One region of the Gilliamella sp. CG22 genome, then DNA from elsewhere that is predicted to be linked to it. Evidence: riboswitches for the same ligand, from Rfam matches in the RefSeq annotation. Region 1 holds a riboswitch; the other holds the start of a gene.
What was found. Region 1 has a riboswitch for thiamine pyrophosphate ahead of thiB (thiamine ABC transporter substrate binding subunit). Riboswitches for the same ligand answer to the same signal wherever they lie in the genome.

Region 1 (7,671 bases):
CATAAAACCGTTATCATGGCTCTGTTTAAATGTATTAAACAATGTCGTTATTACATAATCATTATAGCTAATTGCATTATCATAGCTGTTGTAGACTTTGGCGTTATCATCGTCAATATTGAATGGAATGCCTGTCTTATCTTGAAAAACATTATATTCACTACTTTTCGGATAACGAAATTCATATTTCATATGCGTACCAAGTAAATGAATAACGATAAATTTCTTTTTAGCGGGATCGGTTAACACCTCTTTAAAAGGCTGAATCACAGCATCATCATATTGTCTGGCACTTTGGTTACGATCATTATTCATATAATATTGTTTATCTGTTTGCTTAGAAAACATGGTTAACATCGTATTTCGTTTAGTCATTGTTTGTTGATTGGTAATCCAAAATGTTTTATACCCTGCTTGTTTCATAAGATGAATGAGTGAAGGTTGTGTTAAGTATAAATCAGGATGCCGCTCATCGGCGAAAGTCAGGGCTTGTTCTAAAATTTCGATCGTATATGGTCTGGATGAGACAACATCGTTGAAAACCAATAAATTTGGATTTTCTTTTTTAAATTGTTCAATCATCGGGGTGGTATTTCGGTTATAACCGTAAATCCCCATTCTTGTACGGGTAGTCGATTCCCCAATGATTAAGACTAATGTTCTTGGTGTCTCCCCATTACTATCTGTTAAATTTTCTAATGAAGGCAAAGATTGCAAATTATTCAAAATATTTTCCATATTAGAAAGTTGTGAACGGTATGCAATATAGCTGCTCATTAATTGCCAAGGTACTGTCGTTTCCATACGGCTTAATAAATGTGCTCCCGCTTTCTCTAAGGAGGTTTTTTTTACCATTACACTGATTACTAGTGGCATCAAAGCATAAATAGCAATCAATAGTGAAACGATCCACTTAGTTTTATTTTGGACATAAACCGGTTTGACTTGTTTCCAAAGAAATAGCGCCACTAAAATATAGACGACTAATACGGCAATCAATTTAAAACTCAAGTATTGCTGAATATATTCATTAGATTCGTTGAAATTTGATTCAGCCATTATAAAAAAAACACTTTGTGAAAACTCCTGCCGATAAATCACAAAATATGCTAACGAAATTAAAGACAATCCACCAACTATAATCCCATAAATGGCTGCAATTTTACGAGTATGATTTGGAAAAAATAACACCGGTATGAGCCAAATTAAGCTATAAATAATGGAATCCCTTAACCCAATAAAATTAGAGTGTCCCGACAGAGAAATATAGAGTTGCAAAGCGGATGAAAAATAGGTAAAAAATAATATAATCAAAAATAACGAGGAAAAACTAAATTTCTGATCTTCTTTCAAATTTTGCATAAATATCAATAACGAATCATGATGAATAAGTTTTTATAAGATACATTGGGTAGATTAATAAAACCTTAAGCACTCACATTCGATATTGAAACTAACAAAAGCCAACGGTAATCATTAATGCTATGAAAACAATATGAAGCATATTTTCAATGAATATACTGCTTAGCTAAAGATTAATTTTAGCGGATTAAATCGACTTCAAGCCTAATAGCTGAGCAATATGTTGATGTTCTGAACAGGTTAACTTTTTGGGTGAATGATTAAAAATAATCTGTCCTTCATCGACAACTAAACATCGCGAAAAATAATACAATGATTCATCCAGATAATGGGACACCATCATTAATGTTAATTCAAATTCTTCACAGATTTGGTTAACTAATTCAAGCATTTCAAAACGTAATGATTGATCCAGCGCTGAAAAAGGCTCATCTAAAAGTAAAATCGGACGATGTTGAATTAGACACCGCGCTAAAGCAACCCGTTGACGTTGACCACCCGATAATTGTTCAGGGTAACGTTGATTAAATCCTGTTAATCCAACTTTTTCTAAAATATCATCAATAATTTGCATTTGTGAAATATTCAGCTTTAAAGAAGGTTTTAATCCTAAAGCGATATTATCTTGAACCGTTAAATGGTCAAACAAATTATTATGTTGAAACAACATAGATACCGGGCGTTTTCCGGGAGTGACATTCGTCATATCTTGATCATCGAGTATTATTTTTCCTGAATCAGGTGAAATAAAACCGGCGATTAAACTCAATAATGAACTTTTACCCGCACCACTTGGCCCAACAATGACGACCCGTTCTTTTGCGGCAATACCAAAATTAAAAAACATTTTAAAATTATCATAATGATAATTAATATGATTGAGTGTGATCATCATCCACCAAAACCAATAAACTAAAAGAGATAATTAATAATATTGCTGCTGTGACACTACCATCTTGATAATGATAATGTGATAGCTGCTCATAGAGGTAATAAGGCAATGTGATGACTGACTGCCCACCAAATAGTGCGATAATGCCAAAATCCCCTAAAGATAAGATAGCCGAAAAAACAAAACTTTTTAACATTAATTTGTTTAACGCTTTATATTCAATCAAATAAAAATGGTTAACCCCGTCAATGCAAAGGGATTGGCTTAATAGCCAATAACGCTTAGTGACATCGAACATGGGGGTAGCCAGACTTTTAATGACAAAAGGTAATGCCATTAAAGCATTACACAATATTAATAAAATGCAGATAAACCAAGTATTACCTGCATACTGATAAAATAATATAAACAGTCCTGACGCTAAAATCATGCTGGGAATCGCTAAAATTAACGAACTGGCTAACATTAATCGATTACTCCAAGTTACCTTTTGATAAATGAGCAATCGACTATTTGTCCAAAGAATAAATAGTGCCATTAACAGGGTTACGATGGCTGACCCCAATGCAATGAAAAGTGAAAACAGTGTTGCATGTTGAAAGGTTGGCGTAAACAGTGACAAACGGAAAAAATAAACACCATCAATCACGATATTTATCAAAGGAAGTAAAATAAATAATCCCCCTATAATAATCACGATTGAACTTAGCAAGGCAGCCAAGCCAGAAACAGGAAAACGGTAGTTTTGCTTTATAAAGCGCATTGTGACTTGTTTATTATTATTAAACTTTTGCATTATTCCCATAAAACCTACACAACAAAGCAATTGCAATAAGGAAAGCAAAACCGCTTGAATAAAATCAAAATCACGAATGGATTGATAAATTGCTACTTCAATGGTGGTATATTTGGGGCCACCGCCTAAAGCCAACACAATCGCAAAACTTGAAAAACAGAGCATAAAAATCAGCGAAGCCATAGGCAATATTTGCCGACGAAGATGTGGCCATTCAACCAATCGAAAAAAAGTGTAACCAGAAAAATTCAATTGAGCGGCTAGCTGTTTCTGTTCAACAGGCACACTCATCAGCGTTCGGTAAAATAGACAACAAGCATAAGGAAAATTCAAAAATACGTGTGCTAATAAAATTCCTTGTAATCCATAAATTGACCATGAAAATGGCAAGCCAATATATCCCACAAAGATTGACAGTAATCCCTGCTGCCCATAAACGGATAAAAGCCCTGTCACAACAACTAGTGCAGGTAAAATAAACGTCACCGGCATTATTCGCAACAATAAACCTTTACCCCAAAACTCAACCATGGATAAAACTTTTGCCATTAATATAGCAAAGAAAATAGAAAGACATGTTGATAGTGTGGCTTGATAAACAGTTATCCACAAAATATGTAATAAATAGCTGTCAATATAACTGTCAATCTCACCTGAAGTTATTGCGTAATAACCAATGGATAATAATGCACTACCCAGTACAACCATTATGCTACTGGCGGCAAGAATACCCGGTATTAACGTTCTGAAATTCAACATGTTAATGTCTATTATTACTTACTGATCGCTGATTGCCACTCACGAATCCAAGCTTTTTGTCCTTTTTCAACTTGCTCAGATCCAAATTCTAACGCCTTAGTGACAGGCTTTATTTGCTGATAAGCCTCAGGTAATGTCGTTTGAATAATCGGGTACATCACATTCTTTTCAGCAATCTGACGTTGTACTTCAGGTCTGAGTAAATACTGTAAAAACTGACGTGCTAACTCAGGTTGCTGACTGTATTTGATTATACCTGCTACTTCAACCTGACGGTAATGTCCTTCATCAAAAATGGCTGCCTCATAGCGAGGATCATTTTTCATAATATGAGCAATCGGCGATGTACTGTAGCTTAAAACAAAATCAGCTTCGCCTTTCAAAAACATGCCATAAGATTCACTCCAGCCTTTGGTGACGGTTACCGTATTTTTAGCGATCTTTTTCCATACATTGGCAGCATCATCGCCATAGATATTTTTGATCCAAAACAGTAGACCTAGTCCTGGCGTACTGGTTCTTGGGTCTTGATAAATAATTCGCCAATTGGCTTTATTATCAACAAGTTGTTGCATACTATGGGGAGGATTTTTGATTTTATCTTTGTTATAAATAAAAGCAAAATAACCATAATCATAAGGAAGAAAATCATTATCCCACCAATCAGTGTTAAGATTATCAGGTTTAATGATTTGATGAGGAATAACAATATTGGCCAACTTAGCTTGCTGTAAAATGTTATTGTCTAAGCCTAAAATAACATCGGCATTGGTCTTTTTCCCTTCGAGCCGGATCCGATTTAAAATAGATACACCATCCCCTAACGAAATGATATCCAACTGACAATCACACTCCGCTTCAAAACCTTGCTTAATCGCCTCACCTGGGCCCCACTCAGACATAAAAGAATTGTAACTATAAACGGTTAAAGTTGGCTTAGCATTGGCGGTATCAATCAAGAAAAAAGCTGAAAAAACAAAAAACAAAAGAAGATTCTTACGAAACATTTTGCCTCCAAAATAGTAAATAAAAGACAAAAGGTTTGAGCAGACACAATAACTCAAATCCCTCCGCTGGCATGATCCAGTTCAGGTTCGACGGGTTATGTTAATCAACATTCTCAGCCATTTGGGCACCCCGTTGAGAACGATAAATAGTTTAGTGTTTACCTCATTAATTGTAAACAGTTGTAATTGCGATAGCATGAATAATAACAAGCAAGTTTAATCACTGTTAAGGTAAAAAGGTAACGAATTAATGCTCAAAAATTAGATAATTTTAAAACGATTTTAATTGTCTCTTATTATGATTATTACCTAAGTTTAATCACTGTTTAACGGATTGAGTATTCAAGAAATCCAAATAAAAATAAGTTATTAATTAAAAAAATAGTAGATGTTACTCAATTGCTTTGTATATAATAAAAACGTCAGTTATTTGATTTTTATTAAAGGATTAATTATGTCTCAATCTTTCAAGAGCCCTCGCTGGATGCGTGATTTAAATCGCTATCTAAATTCAAAACCTCAATTCGTTTTATCCGGAAACATTCATGATCGACAACAATCGAAAATTGATACTGAAACCATCATTTCCGAAACATTAGTCTTGTCGATTTATCGAATATTAAAAAATGCAAAATTTAATCACGTCTTATTGTGGAATTCAGCTTTTGGATTCGAAGAAATTCAAACACCAGACTTACCCGCAATTAAAAGCGATACGTTGTTTAAACGCCTAAGATTAAATGCTGTTCCCAAAAAAGATTCCGCAAAAATAAATCATTTAAGTAACACGTTAGATCAACTAGTCAGCTATGATCAACAGCCTGTTGCGTTGATAATTGATTATGAATCACATTTGTCTAAAAATCGTCATAATATGAGTTTTAGTGAGCATCAACTTTTTGCGCGTTCTTTAGCACTTTCGCAACTTGAATACCCAAAACCTAAAGGTTCAAACGATCGATTATTTATAAATACCATTATTTGGCTAGTTGAAAAAGAAAGTAATTTACCCGATTGGTTACTCATTAACAACCCTAAGATTCGTCATATTCCTGTGACAGCATCCAGTTAAGCAATCCGTAAAAATATAAATGATGAATAACTAGAGTAGCTCGTTTTTTAAAAGATCATCGCACAAAGCCGGTTTACTTAAGAGGTCATAATGAATTCAAAATATATTGATGTTGATTTAATATAGATAAATTAAAAACCAATAAGAGTTTTCGGGCTTTTTTTGAATTGTATATTTAACAAAATAATAGATGCCATTTGCTAACCCAAATCGGGCTAAAATGCGTGTTTTCTATCGACTGTATTAAAATTAGTCTTTATAAATAATCATTGTCATTCTACAATTCAATATAAATAAAAATGATAAAAATAACATCAACATTGAGTTGAATATAAGGAATACAAAATGGAGTTAGAGCGTCACTGTGGTCATTGCCAAACTGAACGATTCGATAATGAAATGCTAAGTAAGCAAATGATCGATGATAAAACATATCATTATGACCTATTATCCGTTTCATTCAAAAATTCTATTGATACAAAACCATTAAAAAAATTTCAATTGATTAGTGAAACTATGCCTATTAAAGAGCATAAATCTAAACTAGGGTTATGGCAATTATCTATACGCGCCAATAATGTTCGCTTACGTGCATCAAATTTACAAATCAAATTGGATGAAAACCGACTAAAAACACTTCAATTAGCCTGTTCTAAAAACCAATTAATGGCAATGTGGACTAAACGCTCATCTTTCTTTCCTGATGCCAATAATCTTGGATTATTATCATTAATGGAACATAACAATATTAGTGAAGATGATCTAATCATTTTACTCAGTGCACAAGAAGATCAATTTAAAACGGCAAATAACGTCATCAATGAATGTAAACAATTAGCCAATGATTATGATATTGATATATTAAGCAATGAAGAGTTAGCAAATTATTTTAAGCAACCTAGGTTAAGACTATATCAACTATTGGATGAGCGAATAGAAGGATTTGCCGAACTGGGTCATGAAGAGCTCGATCAGTGGACACAGCAGTATCGTTTTGAAAAACGTATACCATTTTGTCGGCTCTTGGTTTTATTGAGCATTCCTAATGAACATTGGATTAAACCGCCGTTAAAAAAATACTCATCTCGAATTATCGATTTCTTTCATAAAAAAGTATCAATGAGTATCTTGCAAGGCCCGTTAGTTAGGATGAACCTAGGTCGTTTTACACCACGTATTGATCTTAACTTATTAGGAACCGCATCTTTACCGTCAAATAAACTACTTGATCATATTCTTGCTCGACAACCTCGTCAGCAACAAATCGATATTAAAGCCGTATTCGAAACGAATGAACTTCTTGAAATTAAATTACGCAACTTATTTCGGACAACCACTATTTATCAACGGGATACGGGCATTGACAGTCTTTATATGGGCTTTCCTTTTTTAGTTTATCAAGAAACCAGTGGCAATCGGTTACCCAGAATAGCACCGTTATTACTTTGGCCCATAAAAATGAATGACGATATGGCATCAATGAAACGACTTACACTCGCCTTTGATCGTCAACGAGAAGAAATAAGAATTAATCCCGCACTTAAAGGGATTTTGGGCAAAACACTTTTTAATCAATGGAAACATGTTTTTGATGACTTATTATTACGTTCAACGTTAAATACCCTTGAGGTTATGAATGAATTAAAGTCGTTAGGACAAATTTTGTCGAGTCAAATCGATGATTTACCAACATCCTTTGAACCAGAAAAAGGTAAAATCTATTTTGCTTGTTCCGCTGTGTTATTTGATGCCAACTTTATAGGACAATCAATTGGTGAAGAAC
Region 2 (7,671 bases), on a different contig from region 1:
CGCATAAGCAACGAAGAATCGATTTCTGCAATGTTCCATCAATAATTGATTTTTAATGATAAAGATGCCCCGTTTTTTGGGGCTTTTTAATTTAACATCTTCAAGTAACAACAGCTAACAATTAAAACATCATGACAACCATAAAACTTATTGTAGGACTGGCCAATCCTGGAAATGAATATGCCCAAACTCGACATAATGCAGGGGCATGGTATGTTGATTTGCTTGCACAACGTTATCAACAACCGTTAAAAAATGATCCTAAATTTTTTGGTTATAGTTCACGTATCAATATCGCAGGACATGACATACGTTTATTAGTGCCTACCACGTTTATGAATTTAAGTGGTAAAGCTGTTCAAGCGATGGCTTCATTTTATCAGATAAAACCCGAAGAAATTTTAGTTGCTCATGATGAACTTGATTTAAATCCGGGTATTGCGAAATTTAAATTTGGCGGAAGTCATGGTGGTCACAATGGTTTAAAAGATATTGCTAGCAAATTAGGCAATAATCCAAATTTTTATCGATTAAGAATCGGTATCGGGCATCCGGGTGATAAAAATAAAGTGGTCGGTTTTGTGTTAAATAAACCTTCTAAGCCCGAGCAAGAACTAATAGATAAAGCGATTGATGAATCTGCACGTTGCACGGATATTTTATTATCACAAAGCTTTGAAGCCGCAATGAATCGATTACACTCGTTTAAAGCGTAATGCCGTTGATTGAGTCGAACGAATTACAATATGCTATATAAAAAATCCACCCGAAGACCAGGTGGATAACAAATCACGTAACAATCTTTGATTAAGAAAATAGATGGGTAATATTACCGCCTTTTTCGGCAATTCGTTTAAATACTTCTTTAATTAACCAAGTATTCATTGCAGCGGTATCATCTGTACTACCCGTGTAATTAAGTTCTTTTGCCAATCTTTTACGAGCATCTAGACTATTGTCTATTCCTAATAATTTTAAAAGATCAACAATCGATGTTTTCCAATTAAGTTTTTCAGGAAATTTGCTCGCTAAATTATTAAGAATTGACATAACATCCACGTCCGAAATGGGCGTTTGGTTGTCTGAATGTTGTTGATTTTGATTTTGGTCTTGATTCTGATTATTTGACGCGGTATCTTTATCATGACCGGTAATGTTGTTGACTTGATTTTTAACGGCATCAGCGACATTACCGACAGCCGCTTGAGCACTTGGAAAGATTTTAGAAAAAATATTATTTAAGATACCCAAATTACACCCCCCTATGTTTAAACTGCTTTTGAAAAAAAGTGCTTAACTATTCAGATGTACAAAATATCACCTTTAGTATAACGTTTAACAAGCAATAGTGTCAAAGAAGTTCTGGATTTATAGCATTTTTTGTTGTTAATTCAGAGAGTAAATAACTTAAAGCCACGAATAAAGTTTTTCAATAAAAAACTATCTTGGCGTTTCAAATTATGATAACCATGGATAAACTTAGATTGTTAACCATTCACTATTTGTAAAAATGACGCTATTAATTCTAGATTGTTCAGTTTGTTATCTGATAATGATTTCAAGTGTTGAACATGAAAAGATGATTGAGATGTTTTTATTTGTGTCCTATAAATTCCAGTTTATTTGAAGCTAAAGTGAATCACGTTGATGAGTAAATCGAAACGATAAAAGAGATGCCTGACAAATTCTAGTTTTAAAAAGTATTGCGATGACAACGTTGAACAAAAAAATATTTGCAACATTCACGCAATAATTCGATATGTCAAAGCCAATACCTTATACGCAAAATGATAATATGTCAGAGCCAGTTTTATCAGAATAAAAAATTGTGTATGATAAAAGAAATAATATCATTATGGCTTTGTAACTGAAGCATGCTTTTTGCAAACAATATTGTGGACGTTTCAAAAAATTTAGCTTCATTTTTTTACTGTACGCAATCTTTTTTGTTTCCCACAAAGTATGATGAAAATTACTGGGCTTGATTATTATCAAACGAGTAATAATGCGGGTCAATGGATCGAACACAATTATAAAGCCTACGCTAATTTGGGCGATCCGAATTCTGATAAGATTTAATTGAAAAGAGAGGTCAACTATGAAATTAATTGTCGATAATATGAGTTGTCAGCATTGTGTTAATACGATTACTAAAGCGATTAACGATATTGATCCAAAAGCGAAAGTAACGATTGATTTGGCTAAACATGAAGTTGATATCGAAGGCGGGACCATTTCACAAGAAGCCGCTATAGCGGCTATCAATGAAGCTGGGTATGAATTTGTAGGTATTTCATATTAATTAACCTATATTAAAGCAAACAAATTTGGACGTTAGTTTTTTTATTTATCTGTTTTCATTAACACGTTTAAAACGTCCAAAACCTACTTTACATCCTCTTTTAATCACTCATATTTTGAAAAATTTGAAGAGAGTGTTCGCAAATATGCGTCAATTGTGTTTTTGAATCACCACCAACGATAAAAGTGATGTGTTGGTCCAATCCCTTTACCAATATTTAAATCATCAGCATGGCGTATGGCTCCGTGAAGATATTCTTTCGCCTGTTTAACCGCGTGTTCTAAGCTGTTTTTAGGTAATAAAGCCGCAATAGCGGCTGATAAGGTACAACCTGTACCGTGCGTATTTTTCGTTTGAATTCTTTGCGATGTCATCCGGATTGTTTGGTCTGAGGTAATTAAATAATCGGGACTTTCTTGACTGGCTAAGTGCCCGCCCTTCATTAGAACCGCTTTACAACCTAGTTTAAGTAAATCTTGCCCTTGTTTTAGCATCTCATCTTCATTTTTCGCTTCATCACAATCTAAAAGCGCTGCGGCTTCGGGTAAGTTAGGTGTAATAATTGTTGCTAATGGCAATAATTGTTCTCGAATGGCGGTAATGGCATCGGGTTTTAAAAGTGCATGCCCCCCTTTAGCGATCATAACTGTATCAAGTACAATCGATGGTATAGGATGATTTTTTAATAACTGATAGACAGTTGTGACAATTTCTTTATTCATTAGCATACCAATTTTGACACTATCAATGTGGATATCTTGATATAAGGTGTTAAATTCTGCTTCGATAAATTCGGTAGGAATTGCCAATACCGCATCAACACCTTGGGTACTTTGTGCGGTTAACGCGGTAATGACAGACATGCCATACGCACCAAGTGCCGAAAACGTTTTGAGATCGGCTTGGATGCCAGCTCCCCCACTGGGATCTGAACCAGCAATAGTTAGGGCTGTAATTGTCATGATGTTGCTTCCTATCTAGCTTGATTTATTTTGTTGATTAGTAAGGTGGTTGCTTGTTCAATATTGGATTGACCACAAATAGCCGATACGACTGCAACGCCTTCAATTCCTGTTTGTATTATTTCTGTAACTTTTGTTACGTCGATACCACCAATGGCAACAGCAGGGCAATGTTTGGTTTTGACTAATTGAGTTAACTGCTCAATACCAAGTGCCGAGGATGCATCTTTCTTGGTCGAGGTCGGATAGATAGGACCAATTCCAATATAATCGACCTTTTGCCAAGGCACGGTTTCAAGTTGTTGCTGATTCGAAACAGATAGCCCTAACCATTTATTTTTACCGATCAATCGGCGAGCTACATCAACGGGCAAATCATTTTGACCAACATGCACACCATCTGCATCGACAGCTAAAGCAATATCCACATGATCATTAATCAATAGCGGTACCGATGTCTGACTGAGTGCTTCTTTCAAGGCTAAAGCAGCTTTATACCAATCTTTGCCTGTCAATTCTTGTTCTGATCGTAATTGTACGGCGGTTACACCGTTGGCAACGGCAATTTTGGTGGTGTCGACCATGCCACTGATTCCTCCACATAGTGTCGGATCGAGCACTAAATAGAGAGTAAGATCCAACTTTTTCTGCATGCTACGTCCCTATTAGTATGATGAATAAAATAGTGATAATTGATCTAATAACGATACGGCAAAACTGCCTAATCCAAGCTGTTTATTTGCCTTTTCTCCAGCTTTTTTCATCATAAAGCAAGCGGCTGCTGTGGCTAAAAGTGGATCGGTTGAATTTACAATAAACGCTGCAACCATAGCAGATAAGGAACAGCCTGTTCCGGTAATTTTGGTTAAAGCAATATCACCGCCTGCTATAGCGTAAGTCGTATGACCATCAGTAATATAATCAATGTCACCAGTCATGGCGATGATAGTCTGGTAGTCTTGTGCCAATTGTTTTGCATATTGTAAAGCGGATTTTGTCGAGTCTTGACTGTCCGGGCCTTTTGATGATGCAAATTGACCGCTTAGCGCTAAGATTTCCGAAGCATTGCCACGAATAACGGTGGGTTTAAATGATAATAATTGATGCGCAATTTCGGTACGATAAGCAAGTGCCGAACCAACGGCAACAGGATCAAGTACCCATGGAGTTTGGCTTTGTTGAGCTTGGCTTGCTGCAAGTAGCATACTTTTGGCGGTATTGTGATTAATTGTACCGATGTTAATCAGTAAACTATTAGCAATTTTAACAAATTCAGCCACTTCTTGTTCAGCAATAATCATTGCTGGTGAAGCACCAATAGCAAGTAGGACATTAGCAGTAAAATTTTGTACAACATCATTTGTTATACAATGAACTAATGGGCGTTGCGTTTTGACAAGATTAATAAAAGGTGTAACTTGAGTGATTTGAAGCGATGTGGTTACTGACATGTTCATTCCTTATTTGATTTATCGGGAAGAATTTGCCTATTGTAAAGTTGAATGGCTAGACTTCCCTACGCTGGTGTTATCCAGATCAGGTTCAACGGGTAAACTCTCAGTTTTTTAATGAATAAAAAACACCCCGAGTCAAAATTATGCTTATATTATGAACTGCCTATTGGCTTTTAACAAGTTTGTATAATAGAAAATTTTGATTTAAATGTTATTGTAACAATTTTTCGATATCGGTAATCGCTCTTCTATCCGGCAAGAAAATAATTAGGTGATCATTCTCTTCAATCGTTAAATCCGTGTTGATAATAATAACATCTTCATCACGTACAACTGCGCCGATTGTTGCCCCAGACGGTAGCTTTAATCCATTGATGTTTTTTCCGACCAGTTTTGAATTTTCTTTATCACCATGCGCAACGATTTCCACAATTTCAGATTCGCCTTGTCGTAGTGATACAACTTTGACGATGCCTGTTTGTCTGACATGACTTAAAAGTTCAGAAATAGTGGCGTGTTGGGGTGAAATAGCAATATCAATCACACTGTCATTAATGAGTTCAAGATAAGCTTGTTTTTGAATTAAGACGATGACTTTTTTAGCGCCCATTCTTTTCGCTAACATCGATGACATAATATTGGATTCATCATCGCCGGTTACCGCAATAAAAAGATCTGTCAGTTCAATCTGTTCTTGGGATAGCAATTCTTGGTCTGATGATTCGCCATGTAATACCGTGGTATTAAGTAACTGTTCAGCAATGAGTTCTGCTCGTTCGGCATTGCGTTCAATTAGTTTGACTTGATAATCATTTTCTAAACGCTTAGCCAGTGCAAGCGCAATGCCGCCACCGCCACTAATGATAATTCGTTTATAAGGTTTTTCTAAACGTTGTAGCTCACTGGTCACGGCTTTGATATTGGTTGGCGGAGTAATAAAATACACCATATCACCAGCTTCAATTAAGGTAGAACCCAGTGGACGAATAAAGCGATTTTTACGGTAGATAGCAACGACTCTAGCTTCAACATGCGGAAGATGTTCTTTAAGTTCTGATAGCTCACTGCCAACTAGCGCGCCACCATAATATGCCATAACAGCGACTAGACATACACGGGTATCGTTGAATGAGGCAAATTGTAATGCGCCTGGATATTGAACAAGATGACTGATATGGTTAGTAATAAGGTTTTCTGGTGCAATGATATGGTCGATATTGATACACTCTTTATTAAAAAAAGGATATCTTTCATCATTGTATTCCGGTGCGCGGATACGCGCCACTTTTTGCGGAATATTAAACATGACATGCCCTATTTGACATGCCATCATGTTGATTTCATCAGAGTTGGTAACGGCAACAAGCATATCAGCCGATTCCGCGCCAGCACTCTCTAATACTTGTGGATAAGATGATTTTCCACAAATAACTTGTAAATCAAAGCGTTCTTGCAAAGATTGCAATTTATCATGATCTTCATCGACAACAGTGACATCGTTTTGTTTTTCAGTAACAAGATATTCTGCAAGCGCACTGCCTGTTTGTCCTGCTCCAAGAATGATAATCTTCATAACTAACCTATTTTAATTAAATGGCTTTTATATCTTTTATTGTCATGATGATAATAAATGCCTATATTAAGCCAAATAATACTGTTTAGTGTTAATAATAATTATGTTATTTGATTTTAGACTATACAAAACCGATAGCGTCATAGACCTTTTTCAATGTGATATCCGCTTTAGCTCGAGCTTTTTCAGCGCCTTCTTTCATGATTGAAAAGAGATAATCTTCATCATCACGATATTGGTGATATTGTGTTTGTAATTGACTTATCATATCAATCACTTGCGTTGCCACTTCCGTTTTAAGATGTCCATACATTTTACCTTCAAACTCTTTTTCAAGTTCGGTGACTGGTTTTCCTGTTACACCAGTTAATATATCTAATAAATTTGATACACCAGCTTTATTTTTTAAATCATAACGTACAACAGGCGGTTCATCAGAATCGGTCATTGCTCGTTTGATTTTTTTCTCGATGTCTTTAGGATTTTCAAGTAAGCCAATCACATTGTTTCGATTTTCATCGGATTTAGACATTTTTTTCGTTGGGTCTTGTAAAGACATCACTCTTGCACCAACTTTAGGGATAAAAGGTTCAGGAACAGTAAAAATGTCACCATACAGGGCATTAAAGCGCATTGCAATATCACGTGATAGTTCGAGATGTTGTTTTTGATCGTCACCCACCGGTACTAAATTAGCTTGATATAATAAAATGTCAGCTGCCATTAAAACAGGATAATCAAAAAGCCCTGCGTTAATATTTTCAGCGTGTCGTGATGATTTATCCTTGAATTGGGTCATGCGACTGAGTTCACCAAAATAAGTGTAACAGTTTAATGCCCACCCTAATTCAGCATGAGCAGGTACATGAGATTGTACAAATATAGTGCTTTTTTGAGGATCAATGCCACATGCTAAATAAAGCGCCATGGTATCGAGCGTTGCTTTGCGTAGCTTCTGTGGATCTTGGCGTACTGTGATGGCATGTTGATTTACAATACAATAAACGCAATCGTATTCTTGTTGTAAAGCGACCCAATTTTTTAAGGCTCCCAAATAGTTGCCAAGTGTTAATTCCCCTGATGGCTGAGCGCCACTAAATACAATCGGTTTACTCATATTTTATTCCTAATCTATTCATTCTTATTTTTTTGCCTCAGCTTTAGGCAGTGGTAACAAGGTTAATATATCTTTGAAATCGTCAAACAAAAAATCGGGGTCACTGGTCGCTATGGATACACCATAGTTGTAACCGTAACTTAACGCAACAGTAGGGCAGTTAGCATTCTTTGCTGCGGTGATATCATTTTTCGAGTCACCAACAAATAGTAATTGATCGCAAAAGAGCCCAAACGTTGCCATAACTTGATAAAGCGGGGCAG

Region 2: it holds a riboswitch for thiamine pyrophosphate, as region 1 does, so the genes downstream of both, thiM (hydroxyethylthiazole kinase) here and thiB (thiamine ABC transporter substrate binding subunit) in region 1, are expected to answer to the same signal.

What each region holds. Positions count from the first base shown of each region.
Region 1 is NZ_JBIDFK010000010.1:12,771-20,441, forward strand. Features, by position in the region: gene cptA (phosphoethanolamine transferase CptA) at 1-1,362, opposite strand, end outside; gene thiQ (thiamine ABC transporter ATP-binding protein) at 1,550-2,209, opposite strand; gene thiP (thiamine/thiamine pyrophosphate ABC transporter permease) at 2,232-3,809, opposite strand; gene thiB (thiamine ABC transporter substrate binding subunit) at 3,824-4,816, opposite strand; TPP riboswitch at 4,857-4,959, opposite strand; gene ACGH46_RS09035 (hypothetical protein) at 5,271-5,888, shown strand; gene ACGH46_RS09040 (AAA domain-containing protein) at 6,234-7,671, shown strand, end outside.
Region 2 is NZ_JBIDFK010000001.1:56,208-63,878, forward strand. Features, by position in the region: gene ACGH46_RS00245 (ribose-phosphate pyrophosphokinase) at 1-45, shown strand, start outside; gene pth (aminoacyl-tRNA hydrolase) at 132-716, shown strand; gene ACGH46_RS00255 (DUF3597 domain-containing protein) at 808-1,251, opposite strand; gene ACGH46_RS00260 (heavy-metal-associated domain-containing protein) at 2,099-2,302, shown strand; gene thiD (bifunctional hydroxymethylpyrimidine kinase/phosphomethylpyrimidine kinase) at 2,470-3,267, opposite strand; gene thiE (thiamine phosphate synthase) at 3,276-3,917, opposite strand; gene thiM (hydroxyethylthiazole kinase) at 3,930-4,715, opposite strand; TPP riboswitch at 4,761-4,861, opposite strand; gene trkA (Trk system potassium transporter TrkA) at 4,930-6,291, opposite strand; gene trpS (tryptophan--tRNA ligase) at 6,413-7,408, opposite strand; gene ACGH46_RS00290 (phosphoglycolate phosphatase) at 7,433-7,671, opposite strand, start outside.